2 regions of the Streptomyces sp. NPDC017979 genome follow, and region 2 is predicted to be linked to the other one. Evidence: predicted binding sites of a transcription regulator. Region 2 holds the regulator's gene; the other holds the start of a gene.
What was found. Region 2 encodes HspR, which represses chaperone genes until heat shock. Its sites were predicted from a motif close to TTGAGNNNNNNNNNCTCAA; they were not measured.
Positions count from the first base shown of each region.

Region 1: the regulator HspR is predicted to act here: its motif matches at 2,356-2,374, upstream of lon (endopeptidase La).

Region 1 covers NZ_JBIRGU010000001.1:495,093-503,307, forward strand. The annotation lists gene lon (endopeptidase La) at 1-2,333, opposite strand, end outside; gene ACH4E8_RS02085 (spermidine synthase) at 2,516-3,250, shown strand; gene ACH4E8_RS02090 (response regulator transcription factor) at 3,342-4,082, shown strand; gene ACH4E8_RS02095 (ATP-binding protein) at 4,079-5,320, shown strand; gene ACH4E8_RS02100 (multifunctional oxoglutarate decarboxylase/oxoglutarate dehydrogenase thiamine pyrophosphate-binding subunit/dihydrolipoyllysine-residue succinyltransferase subunit) at 5,623-8,215, shown strand, end outside.
Region 2 covers NZ_JBIRGU010000005.1:252,628-260,842, forward strand. The annotation lists gene ACH4E8_RS16715 ((Fe-S)-binding protein) at 1-1,494, opposite strand, end outside; gene ACH4E8_RS16720 (sugar transferase) at 1,678-2,256, opposite strand; gene dnaK (molecular chaperone DnaK) at 2,554-4,407, shown strand; gene grpE (nucleotide exchange factor GrpE) at 4,404-5,123, shown strand; gene dnaJ (molecular chaperone DnaJ) at 5,169-6,359, shown strand; gene ACH4E8_RS16740 (heat shock protein transcriptional repressor HspR) at 6,365-6,808, shown strand; gene ACH4E8_RS16745 (helix-turn-helix transcriptional regulator) at 6,882-7,874, opposite strand.

The DNA.
Region 1 (8,215 bases), on a different contig from region 2:
TCCAGCCCCGCCAAGATCTCCGCGGGGACGTCGTCGAGGTCCGGCTCGTTCCGCTTGGGGATGACCACCGTCGTGATCCCCGCCCGATGCGCCGCCAGCAGCTTCTGCTTCACGCCGCCGATCGGCAGCACCCGGCCCGTCAGCGACACCTCGCCCGTCATCGCCACGTCCGTCCGGACCGGCCGCCCGGACAGCAGCGACGCGAGCGCCGTCGTCATCGTGATGCCCGCGCTCGGGCCGTCCTTGGGGACCGCGCCCGCGGGGAAGTGGATGTGCACCCCGCGGTCCTTGAGGTCCGCCACCGGCAGCTCCGCCTCCGCGCCCCGGGACCGCAGGAAGGAGAGCGCGATCTGCGCGGACTCCTTCATCACGTCACCGAGCTGCCCGGTCAGCGTCAGCCCGGACGCACCCGTCTCCGGGTCGGCCAAGGACGCCTCCACGTACAGCACGTCCCCGCCCGCGCCGGTGACGGCGAGGCCGGTGGCGACGCCGGGCACCGCGGTCCGGCGCTCGGCCGGGTCCTGCGCGGACTCGGGCACGTGGTGCGGCCGTCCGATCAGCCCGCGCAACTGCTCCGCGCCGATGGTGAACGGCAGCTCCCGGTCGCCCAACTCGTGCTCCGCGGCCACCTTCCGCAGCAGCCGGGCGACGGACCGCTCCAGGTTCCGCACGCCCGCTTCGCGGGTGTACTCGCCGGCGAGCTTGCGCAGCGCGGACTCGTCGATGACCACCTCGTCCGCCGCCAGGCCCGCCCGCTCCAACTGGCGCGGCAGCAGGTGGTCCCGGGCGATGACGACCTTCTCGTCCTCGGTGTAGCCGTCCAGCCGGACGAGTTCCATCCGGTCGAGCAGCGCCTCCGGGATGGCCTCCAGCACGTTCGCGGTGGCCAGGAAGACCACGTCGCTCAGGTCGAGTTCCACCTCCAGGTAGTGGTCGCGGAAGGTGTGGTTCTGCGCCGGGTCGAGGACTTCGAGCAGCGCCGCGGCGGGGTCGCCGCGGAAGTCGGAGCCGACCTTGTCGATCTCGTCGAGCAGCACGACCGGGTTCATCGAGCCGGCTTCCTTGATCGCCCGGACGATGCGGCCGGGGAGCGCGCCGACGTACGTGCGCCGGTGGCCCCGGATCTCCGCCTCGTCGCGCACGCCGCCGAGGGCGACGCGGACGAACGTGCGGCCCATGGCGTGGGCGACGGACTCGGCGATCGACGTCTTGCCGACGCCGGGCGGGCCGACCAGCGCCAGCACCGCGCCGCCGCGCCGTCCGCCGACGACGCCGAGGCCGCGGTCGGAGCGCCGCTTGCGCACCGCCAGGTACTCGGTGATCCGCTCCTTCACGTCCTTCAGGCCCGCGTGCTCGGCGTCGAGCACGGCCCGGGCGCCCTGGATGTCGTACGCGTCCTCGGTGCGCTCGTTCCACGGCAGTTCGAGGACGGTGTCGAGCCAGGTGCGGATCCAGGAGCCCTCGGGGCTCTGGTCGCTGGCCCGCTCCAGCTTGTCGACCTCCTTGAGGGCGGCCTCGCGGACCTTCTCGGGCAGGTCGGCGGCCTCGACGCGGGAGCGGTAGTCGTCGGACTCCTCGCCCTCGGCGTCGCCGTTCAGCTCGCGCAGCTCCTTGCGGACCGCGTCGAGCTGGCGGCGCAGCAGGAACTCGCGCTGCTGCTTGTCGACGCCCTCCTGGACGTCCTTGGCGATGGACTCGGCGACGTCCTGCTCGGCGAGGTGTTCGCGGAGCTGGTCGGTGGCGAGCCGCAGCCGGGCGACCGGGTCGACGGTGTCGAGCAGTTCGATCTTCTGGGCGGTGGTGAGGAAGGGCGAGTACCCGGCGTTGTCTGCGAGTTGGGACACTCCGTCGATCTGCTGGATGCGGTCGACGACCTGCCACGCACCGCGCTTCTTCAGCCAGTCGGTGGCGAGGGCCTTGTACTCCTTGACCAACTCCAGGACCTGGCCGGGCAGCGGGTCGGGCAGGGTCTCGTCGACCGCGGTGCCCTCGACCCAGAGGGCCGCGCCGGGACCGGTCGTCCCGGCGCCGATCTGCACCCGGGACCGGCCGCGGATGAGCGCGCCGGGGTCGCCGTCGGAGAGCCGGCCGACCTGCTCGACGGTCCCGAGCACACCGGTCGCGGCGTACGTGCCGTCGACGCGGGGAACAAGGAGCACCCGCGGCTTGCTGGCACCGGACGGGCGCGCGGCGGCCTGCGCGGCCTCGACCGCGGCCCGCACCTCCGTGTCGGTCAGGTCAAGCGGCACCACCATGCCCGGCAGGACGACCTCGTCGTCCAGCGGCAGCACGGGCAGGGTGAGCGGTGTGAAGGCGTCGGACTCAGCAGCCATGATCTCCCCTTTGGCAGTGAACTTGAGCTGTACCGACTCAATGCACTGGCTCCCCCAGATGTTCCCCGCCCCTTGTTCGCTCTGAGCGATCACCCTGCTGAAGTGCGGGATACGGCCGGGCCGGGACGCCCCGGCCGCACTTTGGCCTTATCCGTTCGCACACCGCCGCCGACCCGGCCACCATGGCCCCACCGCGCCGCCCGCAGTGCACCGGAGGTTCTGTGCCCCAGCCCGTCACCCTCGACCGCCGAGACGGCCCCCACGGGGAAATCGTCCTGCGGCGCCGGGGAGATCACCACGAGATCATCGCCAACGGATGCTTCTTGATGGACACCTCGGACGGCCGCTCCGAGCGGCGGTTGGTGGACGCGGCGTTCGAAGCCCTGACCGCCGCCGCGGACGCCACGACCCCGAAGTCGGCCGAAAAGCGACCCGCGCTGCTCATCGGCGGACTGGGCGTCGGCTTCTCCCTGGCGCACGCCGCGGGGAACCCCCACTGGGGCCGGATCGCGGTGGTCGAACGCGAGGAGGCGATCGTCGAGTGGCACCGTTCGGGCCCGCTCGCGACCGTCTCGGGACCGGCGCTCGCGGACCCCCGGAGCGTGATCCTCCGCACGGACCTGCTGACCCATCTCCGCGAGGCGGACGACCTGTACGACGCGCTATGTCTGGATATCGACAACGGCCCCGACTGGACCGTGACCGAGGACAACGACGCGTTGTACGCACCGGCCGGACTCGCCCTGTGTCACGGCCGGTTGCGACCGGGAGGGGTGCTCGCCGTCTGGTCCGCCCGACCTTCCGCCACCTTTGAACGGGCTCTACGGAATGCCGGATTCAGCGGGGTAAGAACCGAAGAGATCCGGGTTGCCCGAGGCGTACCGGACGTGGTCCACCTCGGCGTTCGGCCTGCGTAGCAGGCTGGTGCGCAGTGCGCTTAGTCTGCTGAACTACACACCGGATCTACAACGAGCGTGAATCTCCCGAGAGCGCTTACAGGGGCGGGCGATGGAACAGACACAGACCACCACCCAAACGAGCGTGGCGGCCACGCCCGGCGCGCAACGACGGGTGCTGGTCGTCGAGGACGACTCGACGATCGTGGACGCCATCGCCGCACGTCTGAGGGCCGAGGGCTTCCTGGTGCAGACCGCGGCGGACGGCCCGGCCGCCGTCGACGCGGCCGACGCCTGGCAGCCCGACCTGATGGTGCTGGACGTGATGCTGCCCGGCTTCGACGGCCTGGAGGTCTGCCGCCGGGTGCAGGCGCAGCGCCCGGTGCCGGTGCTGATGCTGACCGCCCGGGACGACGAGACCGACATGTTGGTGGGCCTCGGCGTCGGCGCCGACGACTACATGACGAAGCCGTTCTCCATGCGGGAGTTGGCGGCGCGGGTGCACGTGCTGCTGCGCCGGGTGGAGCGCGCCGCGCTCGCCGCGGTCACTCCGCGTAGCGGAATCCTGCGGCTCGGCGAGCTGGAGATCGACCACGCCCAGCGCCGGGTGCGGGTGCGCGGCGACGACGTGCACCTCACCCCGACCGAGTTCGACCTGCTGGTCTGTCTCGCCAACACGCCCCGCGCGGTGCTCTCCCGGGAGCAGTTGCTCGCCGAGGTCTGGGACTGGGCGGACGCCTCCGGCACCCGGACGGTCGACAGCCACATCAAGGCGCTGCGCCGGAAGATCGGTGCGGAGCGGATCCGTACGGTCCACGGCGTCGGGTACGCACTGGAGACGCCAGCGCCATGAGACGGCGCACCCGGGCCGCTCCCGCGCCCTCGGCGCCGCCCTCGTACGCGGAGCCGACCGCCCGGGAGGGCCGGCCGCGGCGCGCCCCGCGCCCGACCCCCGCCGCGGGCGGCCGGGGCGAGCGCACGGGGCCGGCGCGGCGCGGCGCCCGGGCCGAGCCGTGCGAAGTGCGCCGGCGCGGCGCCGTGCCGATCACGATCAAGACCAAGCTCGGCACGCTCGTCGTGGTCTCCGTCTTCATCACCACCGGGCTGCTGCTGGTCGCCCTGCGCACCTCCACCGAGCTGCGCTTCATCACGGTCTTCTCGGTGATCGCCACCCTGCTGATCACCCAGTTCTTCGCGCACGGCCTGACCGCGCCGCTGGACGAGATGAACACGGTCGCCAAGGGCATTTCGCACGGTGACTACACCCAGCGGGTGCGCGGCGCGGACCGTCGGGACGAGCTGGGCGACCTGGCCTCGACGATCAACCGCATGGCGGACGACCTGGAGGCCGTGGACCGGCACCGCAAGGAGCTGGTGGCGAACGTCTCGCACGAGCTGCGCACCCCGATCGCCGCACTGCGCGCCGTGCTGGAGAACGTGGTGGACGGCGTCTCGGCGGCCGACCCCGAGACCATGCGCACGGCGCTGACGCAGACCGAGCGGCTGGGCCGGCTGGTGGAGACCCTGTTGGACCTGTCGCGCCTCGACAACGGTGTCGTACCGCTGCGGGCGCGCCGCTTCGAGGTGTGGCCGTACCTGTCGGGGGTGCTCAAGGAGGCGAACCTGGCGGGGGCTCAGCGCCGGCTCGCGTCCGGCTCCGGCCACCACACCCGTACCGACGTCCACCTCCACCTGGACGTGTCGCCGCCGGAGCTGACCGCGCACGCGGACCCCGAACGGCTGCACCAGGTGGTGGCGAACCTGATCGACAACGCGGTGAAGCACTCGCCGCCGCACGGCCGGGTCACGGTGCGGGCGCGCCGCGGGCGACAGCCGGAGTCGTTGGACCTGGAGGTCGTGGACGAGGGGCCGGGCATTCCGGAGCAGGAGCGCCACCGGGTCTTCGAGCGGTTCAACCGGGGCTCGGTCGTCGCCCCGCACGGCAAGGGCAGCGACGGCGGTACGGGACTGGGGCTCGCCATCGCGCGCTGGGCCGTGGACCTGCACGGCGGGCGGATCGGCGTGGCCGAATCGGCGCGCGGCTGCCGCATCCTCGTCACCCTTCCGGGAATCCCCGCACAGCGAAGTTGACGTAGGGTTCGAACGACCGCGGGGCAGGCTGTGTGTACTCACCACGGGAAGGGCCACCGACCGCGGCGGGCCAGTGGGTTCAAAGGTGTTCTTCCTGGTCAGTGGTGCGAACCGGAACGGTCCGCCACATCGTCGGCATGGGCGAACCGTGGTTGTTTCCCGCCATTCCTCACCATGAAACCCGGGTTTCGGTGTGACATACGCGACGATGGCCCGTCCGGCCTGCATCTACCGGCCCTGGGGGCGTAGCCTTTATTTCCGCTGTCCACCACCTTGTGAAGCGGAAGAGGGCGGTTGCCGCCGTGTCGTCTCAGGTCCCCAGTAACGCCAGCTCCCCCAGCCTCCGGCCGGGAGGTGCCCCCACGGTTGACCAAGGCGCGCAGGGCCAGGGCCCTGCAGCCGCCTTCGGCGCCAATGAGTGGCTCGTCGACGAGATCTACCAGCAGTACCTCCAGGATCGCGATTCGGTAGACCGCGCCTGGTGGGACTTCTTCGCCGACTACAAGCCGGGCGCCAAGAACGCCGCCGACGCGCCCGCCGAGGGCGCGTCCGCCGCCGCCGTGGCGCCACCGGCGCAGGCCACCACCCCCGTCGCGCCGCAGCAGCCCGCCCAGGCTCCCGCTGCGCCCGCGGCGCCGGCCGCTCCTGCGCAGGCTGCCGCCCCGGCCGCCCCCGCTGCTGCGGCTCCGGCCGCGAAGCCGGCGCCCGCCGCCGCCAAGCCGGCCGCGGCCCCCAAGGCCGCCGCTCCGGCCGCCGGCGACTCGGCCGCGGCCGGCCCCGAGCTGGTCACCCTGCGCGGCCCCTCCGCCGCCGTCGTGAAGAACATGAACGCCTCGCTGGAGGTGCCCACGGCCACGTCCGTGCGCGCCGTCCCGGTGAAGCTCCTGTTCGACAACCGCATCGTCATCAACAACCACCTGAAGCGCGCCCGGGGCGGGAAGGTCTCCTTCACCCACCTCATCGGCTTCGCGATGGTGCAGGCCCTCCGGGCCATGCCGTCGATGAACTGGTCGTACGCGGAGAAGGACGGCAAGCCGACCCTCGTCAAGCCCGAGCACGTCAACTTCGGCCTCGCCATCGACCTGGTGAAGCCGAACGGCGACCGCCAGCTCGTCGTCGCGGCCATCAAGAAGGCCGAGACGCTCAACTTCTTCGAGTTCTGGCAGGCGTACGAGGACATCGTCCGCCGCGCCCGCAGCAACAAGCTGACGATGGACGACTTCACCGGCGTCACCGTCTCGCTGACCAACCCGGGCGGCCTCGGCACGGTCCACTCCGTGCCGCGGCTGATGCCGAACCAGTCGGTCATCATGGGCGTCGGCTCCATGGACTACCCCGCCGAGTTCCAGGGCACCTCCCAGGACACCCTGAACAAGCTGGGCATCTCCAAGGTCATGACGCTGACGTCGACCTACGATCACCGGGTGATCCAGGGCGCCGCCTCCGGCGAGTTCCTGCGCATCGTGGCCAACCTGCTGCTGGGCGAGGACGGCTTCTACGACCAGATCTTCGAGGCGCTGCGCATCCCCTACGAGCCGGTCCGCTGGCTCAAGGACATCGACGCCTCGCACGACGACGACGTCACCAAGGCGGCGCGCGTCTTCGAGCTGATCCACTCCTACCGGGTCCGCGGCCACGTCATGGCCGACACCGACCCGCTGGAGTACCGCCAGCGCAAGCACCCCGACCTGGACATCACCGAGCACGGGCTGACCCTCTGGGACCTGGAGCGGGAGTTCGCGGTCGGCGGTTTCGCCGGCAAGACGCTGATGAAGCTGCGGGACGTCCTCGGCGTGCTGCGCGACTCGTACTGCCGCACCACCGGCATCGAGTTCATGCACATCCAGGACCCCAAGCAGCGCAAGTGGATCCAGGACCGGGTGGAGCGCCCGCACGCCAAGCCGGAGCGCGAGGAGCAGCTCCGGATCCTGCGCCGGCTGAACGCCGCCGAGGCGTTCGAGACCTTCCTGCAGACGAAGTACGTCGGCCAGAAGCGCTTCTCGCTGGAGGGCGGCGAGTCCGTCATCCCGCTGCTGGACGCGGTGATCGACTCCGCCGCCGAGGCGCGGCTGGACGAGGTCGTCATCGGCATGGCCCACCGCGGCCGGCTGAACGTGCTGGCGAACATCGTCGGCAAGTCGTACGCGCAGATCTTCCGCGAGTTCGAGGGCAACCTCGACCCGAAGTCGATGCACGGCTCCGGCGACGTGAAGTACCACCTGGGCGCCGAGGGCACCTTCACCGGTCTCGACGGCGAGCAGATCAAGGTCTCCCTGGTCGCCAACCCCTCCCACCTGGAGGCGGTCGACCCGGTCGTCGAGGGCGTCGCCCGCGCCAAGCAGGACGTGATCAACAAGGGCGGCACGGACTTCACCGTGCTGCCGGTCGCCCTCCACGGCGACGCGGCCTTCGCCGGCCAGGGCGTCGTCGCGGAGACCCTGAACATGTCGCAGCTGCGCGGCTACCGCACCGGCGGCACGGTCCACGTGGTGATCAACAACCAGGTCGGCTTCACCGCCGCCCCGGAGTCCTCGCGCTCCTCGATGTACGCCACCGACGTGGCCCGCATGATCGAGGCGCCGATCTTCCACGTGAACGGCGACGACCCGGAGGCGTGCGTGCGCGTCGCCCGGCTCGCCTTCGAGTTCCGCCAGACGTTCAACAAGGACGTCGTGATCGACCTCATCTGCTACCGCCGCCGCGGTCACAACGAGGGCGACAACCCGCAGTTCACCAACCCGCAGATGGTCGCGCTGATCGACAAGAAGCGCTCGGTGCGCAAGCTGTACACCGAGTCCCTGATCGGCCGCGGCGACATCACGCTGGAAGAGGCGGAGCAGGCGCTCCAGGACTTCCAGGGCCAGCTGGAGAAGGTCTTCGCGGAGGTCCGCGAGG
Region 2 (8,215 bases):
GGTCTTCTTCGCCCGGTCCTCCAGGGCGCCGGCGCAGCCGACCCAGTACAGGTAGTCGACCTCGGTCAGGTCCTCGACGTCGCGGCCCACGATCGGGACCTCGAAGTCGACCTCCTTGGTCCACTCGACGCGCTGCTTCTTCGCCAGGCCCCAGGGGTTGCCCTTCTTCTCCAGGTTCTTCAGCATCGTGCCCGCCTCGGAGGGGAACGCGGACTCGATCATCACCTGGTAGCGGCGCATGTCGACGATGTGGTCGACGTGCTCGATGTCGACCGGGCACTGCTCCACGCACGCACCGCAGGTGGTGCAGGACCACAGCACGTCCGGGTCGATGACGCCGTTCTCCGCCAGCGTCCCGATCAGGGGCCGCTCGGCCTCGGCGAGCGCCGCCGCCGGCACGTCCTTCAACGCCTCTTCCGACGCCCTCGCCCCACCCTCGGAGCCCCCCGCGCCTGTCCCGCCGCCCGCCAGCAAGTACGGCGCCTTGGCGTGCGCGTGGTCGCGCAGCGACATGATCAGGAGCTTGGGGGAGAGCGGCTTGCCGGTGTTCCAGGCGGGGCACTGCGACTGGCAGCGACCGCACTCGGTGCAGGTGGAGAAGTCGAGGATGCCCTTCCAGGAGAAGTGCTCGACCTGCGAGACGCCGTAGACGTCGTCGTCGCCCGGGTCCTCGAAGTCGATCTCCTTGCCGCCGGACGTCATCGGCTGGAGCGCGCCGAGGGCGGTGTCCCCGTCGGCGTTCCGCTTGAACCAGATGTTCGGGAAGCCGAGGAAGCGGTGCCAGGCCACGCCCATGTTGGTGTTGAGCGAGACCGTGATCACCCAGACCAGCGAGACGCCGATCTTGATCATGGCGGTGAAGTAGATCAGGTTCTGCAGGGTGGCGACGCTCAGGCCGTCGAAGAGGGCGACGAGGGGGTACGAGACGAAGTAGCCCGCCTGGTAGCCGTCCACGTGGTGGATCGCGCCCTCCAGCCCGCGCAGCGCCAGGATCGCCAGGCCGATGGTGAGGATGACGTACTCGACGAAGTACGCCTGCCACGCCTTGGAGCCGGCGAAGCGGGACTTGCGGCCGGCCCGGGAGGGCAGGCTGAGCAGTCGGATCACGATCAGGGCGACGATGCCCACCACGGTCATCAGCCCGATGAACTCGGTGTACATCTCGAACGGCACCCAGGTGCCGATGACCGGCAGCACCCAGTCGGCCTGGAAGAGCTGGCCGTACGCCTGGAGCAGGGTGGGCGGCAGGGTCAGGAAGCCGATGGCGACGAACCAGTGGGCGAATCCGACGATGCCCCAGCGGTTCATCCGGGTGTGGCCGAGGAACTCCTTGGCCAGGGTGATGGTGCGCTGCTTGGGGGCGTCGGTGCGGCTGCCCGCGGGCACGGCCTGGCCGAGCCTCACGAAGCGGTAGATCTGCGCCACGGCTCGGGCGATGAGCGCGACGGCGACCACGGTCAGGACCAGCGACACGACGATCGCGGCGAGCTGCATTTCGGGACTCCTCGGGCCTGCGAGGGGGGACGTTCCGGCACTTCCGGCGTACTGCGGGCGAGCCGCGGTGGTGGAGCCCGGGTGACTCCGTCGCGACTACTAAGCGGTAACTTAATGGGTTCGTGCCGAGACTACCCACTTATGGGGCCGCACTGTAGCCGCGCGGCCGGTGATCTGTGTCGCTCAGGCTTGCCTCAGCCCCTGCGGGCGCGGTACGCGCGGCTCCGGGTCCGGTGCGGGCGCCCTGCCGCGCAGCCGGCGCGGGCCGAGGCCGCGGGCGGCGATCGCGGCCGTGCGCGCCAGGATCGCCAGGTCCATCCCGAGCCAGTGCTCGCGCACGTAGTGCAGGTCCTGGACGGCCATCTCCTCCCACGGCAGCCCGGACCTGCCGCCGATCTGCCAGGGGCCGGTGATGCCGGGGCGGACCGCGGTGCGGGCGCGGGCGGTGCCCGTCAGGGGGTGGTCGACGGGCAGCGGGCGCGGGCCGACCAGCGACATCTCGCCCCGTACGACGTTGATCAGTTGCGGCAGGTGGTCCAGGTAGTGGCGGTGCAGCAGCCGGCCCGTGCGGGTGGTGGGCGCGGTGCGGAAGGTCAGCATCGGGAAGGGGCGGCCGCCGGCGCCGGCGCGCCGGCGGGGGGTGAGGGCCGGGCCGCGGGAGGTGACGGCGACGGCGGCGGCGAGCGCCAACAGCGCGGGGGTCAGGAGCAGGAGCAGGAGGGTGCCGCCCACGACGTCGACGGCTCGCTTGGAGGTGGACATCCGCGTCTCCCGTGGGAGTGGTTCGCTGCGTCTTGGTGTTGTTGCCGAGGTGTGAGGGCTTTGAGCTGCTGTGTGGGTGTTTGTCGACTTCCGTGGGGCATGACTTTCGCAGACGCTCCGGCTCGGGGGTGCTGCGCCACGCGCGACGACGGCGGCGGGCCGGGGCGGGCGCCAAGGCTGCGGATAAGCGTGGGTTAAAAGTTGAGCGTGGTGGACTCAGGTCTGTTGACTCTCCCCGGACCGTCGGGCATGCTATGAGTCAGATCCACTCAAGTAGTTTCAGCTGGAGGAATTGACATGGCACGTGCGGTCGGCATCGACCTGGGCACGACTAACTCCGTCGTCAGCGTTCTGGAGGGCGGCGAGCCCACCGTCATCACCAACGCCGAGGGAGCCCGGACCACGCCGTCCGTCGTCGCCTTTGCGAAGAACGGCGAGGTGCTGGTCGGCGAGGTCGCCAAGCGCCAGGCGGTCACGAACGTCGACCGGACGATCCGTTCGGTCAAGCGCCACATGGGCACGGACTGGAAGATCGAGCTCGACGGCAAGAACTTCAACCCGCAGCAGATGAGCGCCTTCATCCTGCAGAAGCTGAAGCGGGACGCCGAGGCGTACCTGGGCGAGAAGGTCACCGACGCGGTGATCACCGTTCCGGCGTACTTCAACGACTCCGAGCGCCAGGCCACCAAGGAGGCCGGCGAGATCGCGGGCCTGAACGTCCTGCGCATCGTCAACGAGCCCACCGCCGCCGCCCTCGCCTACGGCCTGGACAAGGACGACCAGACCATCCTCGTCTTCGACCTCGGCGGCGGCACGTTCGACGTGTCCCTGCTGGAGATCGGCGACGGCGTCGTCGAGGTGAAGGCCACCAACGGCGACAACCACCTCGGTGGCGACGACTGGGACCAGCGCGTCGTCGACTACCTGGTCAAGCAGTTCCAGAACGGCCACGGCGTCGACCTGGGCAAGGACAAGATGGCCCTCCAGCGGCTCCGCGAGGCCGCCGAGAAGGCGAAGATCGAGCTGTCCTCGTCCACCGAGACGACGATCAACCTGCCCTACATCACGGCCTCCGCCGAAGGCCCGCTGCACCTGGACGAGAAGCTCACCCGCGCCCAGTTCCAGCAGCTCACCTCGGACCTGCTGGAGCGCTGCAAGACCCCGTTCAACAACGTCATCAAGGACGCGGGCATCGCCCTGTCCGAGATCGACCACGTCGTCCTGGTCGGCGGCTCCACCCGGATGCCCGCCGTCGCCGAGCTCGTCAAGGAGCTGACCGGCGGCAAGGAGGCCAACAAGGGCGTGAACCCGGACGAGGTCGTCGCCATCGGCGCCTCGCTCCAGGCCGGCGTCCTCAAGGGCGAGGTCAAGGACGTCCTGCTGCTCGACGTCACCCCGCTGTCCCTCGGCATCGAGACCAAGGGCGGCATCATGACCAAGCTCATCGAGCGCAACACCACGATCCCGACCAAGCGCTCCGAGATCTTCACCACGGCCGAGGACAACCAGCCGTCCGTGCAGATCCAGGTCTACCAGGGCGAGCGCGAGATCGCGGCGTACAACAAGAAGCTGGGCATGTTCGAGCTGACCGGTCTGCCGCCGGCGCCCCGCGGCGTCCCGCAGATCGAGGTCTCCTTCGACATCGACGCCAACGGCATCATGCACGTGACCGCCAAGGACCTGGGCACGGGCAAGGAGCAGAAGATGACCGTCACCGGCGGCTCCTCGCTGCCGAAGGACGAGGTCGACCGGATGCGCCAGGAGGCCGAGCAGTACGCGGACGAGGACCACCGCCGCCGCGAGGCCGCCGAGACGCGCAACCAGGGCGAGCAGCTCGTCTACCAGACGGAGAAGTTCCTCAAGGACAACGAGGACAAGGTCCCCGGTGAGGTCAAGACCGAGGTCGAGACCGCGCTCGTCGAGCTGAAGGAGAAGCTCAAGGGCGAGGACTCGGCGGAGATCCGCACCGCCACCGAGAAGGTCGCCGCCGTCTCGCAGAAGCTGGGCCAGGCCATGTACGCCGACGCCCAGGCGCAGCAGGCCGCCACCGGTGACGCGCCTCAGGGCGACGCCGGCCAGGCCAAGGCCGACGACGACGTGGTCGACGCCGAGATCGTCGACGACGAGAAGCCCAAGGGCGGTGCCGCGTGACGGAGGAGACCCCGGGCTTCGAGGAGAAGCCCGACGTTCCCTCCGGCGCCACCTCTGACGACGCCGCCGAGACCGCCGGCTCCTCCGACAAGGAGGGCCGCGCGGCCCCGGCAGGGGACGCAGCCAAGAACGCCGGCCTGACGGCGGAGCTGGACCAGGTGCGCACGGCGCTCTCCGAGCGCACCGGCGACCTCCAGCGCCTCCAGGCCGAGTACCAGAACTACCGCCGTCGCGTCGAGCGCGACCGGGTGTCGGTCAAGGAGATCGCCACGGCGACCCTCCTGGCCGAACTGCTGCCCGTGCTCGACGACATCGGCCGCGCGCGGGACCACGGGGAGTTGGTGGGCGGCTTCAAGTCCGTCGCCGAGTCCCTGGAGACCGCCGCGGCGAAGATGGGCCTCCAGCAGTTCGGCAAGGAGGGCGAGCCCTTCGACCCGACGATCCACGAGGCGCTGATGCACAGCTATGCGCCGGACGTCACGGAGACCACGTGCGTCGCGGTGCTCCAGCCGGGGTATCGCATCGGCGAGCGGACCATCCGCCCCGCGCGGGTGGCCGTGGCCGAGCCCCAGCCGGGCGCGGCCCCGTCGACCTCCGGCAAGGAGGCCGCGGAGTCCTCGGACGCCAAGGGTGCCGAGGACGGCGCGGCGGACGCCGAGGGAGCTAAGGGTGCGAAGGCTGACGGCAAGGAGAGCGGTGGCCCGGACAAGGGCTAGCGCACGGGTGCCGATGAAGGTGACGGGTCGGAAGGAGGGACGTCGATGAGCACGAAGGACTTCGTCGAGAAGGACTACTACAAGGTCCTCGGCGTCCCCAAGGACGCCACCGAGGCCGAGATCAAGAAGGCGTACCGGAAGCTCGCCCGCGAGTACCACCCGGACGCCAACAAGGGCGACGCCCGCGCGGAGGAGCGCTTCAAGGAGATCTCCGAGGCGAACGACGTCCTCGGCGACCCCAAGCGGCGCAAGGAGTACGACGACGCCCGCGCCCTCTTCGGCAACGGCGGCTTCCGCGCCGGCCCGGGCGGCGCCGGCGGCAGCTTCAACTTCGACCTGGGCGACCTCTTCGGAGGCGCCCAGGGCGGGGCCCCCGGCGGGGGCGGAGGTGCCGGCGGCTTCGGCGGCGGGATCGGTGACGTCTTCGGCGGCCTGTTCAACCGCGGTGCGGGCGCGGGCACCCGCGTCCAGCCCCGCCGCGGCCAGGACGTCGAGTCCGAGGTGACGCTCAGCTTCACCGAGGCCGTCGACGGGGCCACGGTCCCGCTGCGGATGTCCAGCTCCGCGCCGTGCAAGGCGTGTTCGGGCACCGGCGACAAGAACGGCACGCCCCGCGTGTGCCCGACCTGCGTCGGCACCGGTCAGGTCTCGCGCGGCGGCAGCGGCTCCTTCTCGCTCACCGACCCCTGCGTGGACTGCAAGGGCCGCGGGCTGATCGCGCAGGACCCCTGCGAGGTCTGCAAGGGCAGCGGGCGTGCCCGCTCCTCGCGCACCATGCAGGTGCGGATCCCGCCGGGCGTCTCCGACGGCCAGCGGATCCGGCTGCGCGGCAAGGGCGCCCCGGGCGAGCGCGGCGGACCGGCCGGCGACCTGTACGTCGTCGTCCACGTCGGCGCGCACCCGGTGTTCGGTCGCAAGGACGACAACCTCACCGTCACCGTCCCCGTGACGTACGCGGAGGCGGTGCTCGGCGGCGAGGTCAAGGTGCCCACGCTCGGCGGGCCGCCGGTCACGTTGAAGCTGCCGGCCGGCACTCCCAACGGGCGGACGATGCGCGCCCGCGGCAAGGGCGCGGTCCGCAAGGACGGCACCCGGGGTGACCTGCTGGTCACCGTCGAGGTCGTGGTTCCCAAGGATCTGAGCGACGAGGCGAAGGGCGCGCTGGAGGCGTACCGCGAGGCCACCACGGGCGAGGACCCGAGGGCCGCGCTGTTCGAGGCCGCGAAGGGAGCATGAGGACGATGGACGGAAGGCGCCGCAACCCCTACGAACTGACCGACGAGTCACCGGTGTACGTGATTTCGGTGGCGGCCCAGCTCTCCGGTCTGCACCCGCAGACCCTGCGTCAGTACGACCGGCTGGGCCTGGTCTCCCCCGACCGCACGGCGGGGCGGGGCCGGCGTTATTCCGCCCGGGACATCGAGCTGCTGCGCACCGTGCAGCAGCTCTCCCAGGACGAGGGCATCAACCTGGCCGGCATCAAGCGCATCATCGAGCTGGAGAACCAGGTCGCGGCGCTCCAGTCCCGGGTCGCCGAGCTGTCGGCCGCGGTCGAGGGCGCGGCGGTGGCGATGCAGCAGCGCGAGGCCCAGGTGCACGCCTCCTACCGGCGCGACCTCGTGCCGTACCAGGACGTGCAGCAGGCGACCGCGCTGGTGGTGTGGCGCCCCAAGCGGGGCGAGTAGGACGCACCTGCGTCGTCCGGGCGCCGAAGCGTCGTGCGAGGGCCATCACCCCATCCCGGGGTGATGGCCCTCTTCACGCGTTCTGGGCGTCGTGTTCGAGGATCCCCGACTGGGCGATCAGATAGCCGAGTTGGGTGCGGCTGCCGCTGCCCAGGGACGAGCCCAGCTTGGCGATGTGGGCCCGGCAGGTCCGTACGTTCATCCCGAGCCGGCGGGCGATCGCCTCGTCCACGTGCCCCTCCACCAGCAACTTGGCGATGGAGCGCTGGATTCCGGTGATCCCGTCGAGGTCGGGGCCGTAGGAGATCGGCTCCTCCCACGGCAGCCCGTGCAGCCAGAACTGCTCGAAGACGCCGACGAGGTACTCCACGATCCCCTTGTGCCGCAGCTCAAGGGCGAAGAGCCGGTCGCTGCTGGCGGGGATGAAGGCCACCTTGCGGTCCACGATGATGAGCCGGTCGATGATCTCCTCCAGGGTGCGCACCTCCACTCCGGCGGGGCCGACCTTCTCCATGTAGGAGAGCGTGGCGGGGTGGTGGCGTGCGGTGTGCTGGTAGAGCGTGCGCATCCGCACCCCGCGTTCGATCAGCGGCTCCACCCGGCGCAACGCCTTCTCCAGGGAGTGGGGTTGGCGTCCGCTGCCCGGTTGGACGGTGAGGAGTTCCTGTGTGCAGTCCGCGGTCACCTGGTCGAGGGTCGCGTTGATGCGGTTCAGTCCTTCGAGGACGGTTATCCCCTGCGGGACGGTGGAATTCTGAGCGGTGTACGCCATGAACGGTTCGAGGGCGTCGGTGAGGGCCAGGGCCCGGCGGCGGCGCTCCTGGATTTCCCGCTCGATGGGGTGAATGAGTTGTGAGAGCGCGGAGGCGGGCGGAACCGGTCGCAGCCACTGCGCGTCGTACGGGTCGGGATCGAGCAGGGCGAGGTCGAAGAGACAGGGCGCGGACTCAGCTTCGGAGCGGGCGATGCGCCCGGTGCGCAGGGCGGTGATGTAAAGACCCTTTCCCGCCTCGCACAACTTTCCGTCTGCGTGAGGGTGTCCGAGTTCGCCCCCATTAGACGCCATGTGTACCCCCTCATGTTCCTGCAATACAGGAACATGATGCCTGCCGTCGCTGGTGCAAGCGTTCGGAGTGAGACATCGTCTAATGCGCGGGGGAGGAGGAATGATCAAATGAGGTGGAGATCACCCATGTCTAGGACGCTACGTGCTCTCTGTGCTCTGGCCCTGGCGGCAGCCGCGCTGGGTGCGGCGGCATCCGTCGGTGAGCCCTCCTGGGAACGCGTCCCCGCAAGCTCCCTGGCGGCGACGTCGGGTGAGCCCTCGTGGGAGTCCGGCCGCCCTGACGCGACCCTGGCCGGCGAGCCCTCCTGGGAAGACGCCCCTGCGCACGCTATTGAAGGTGT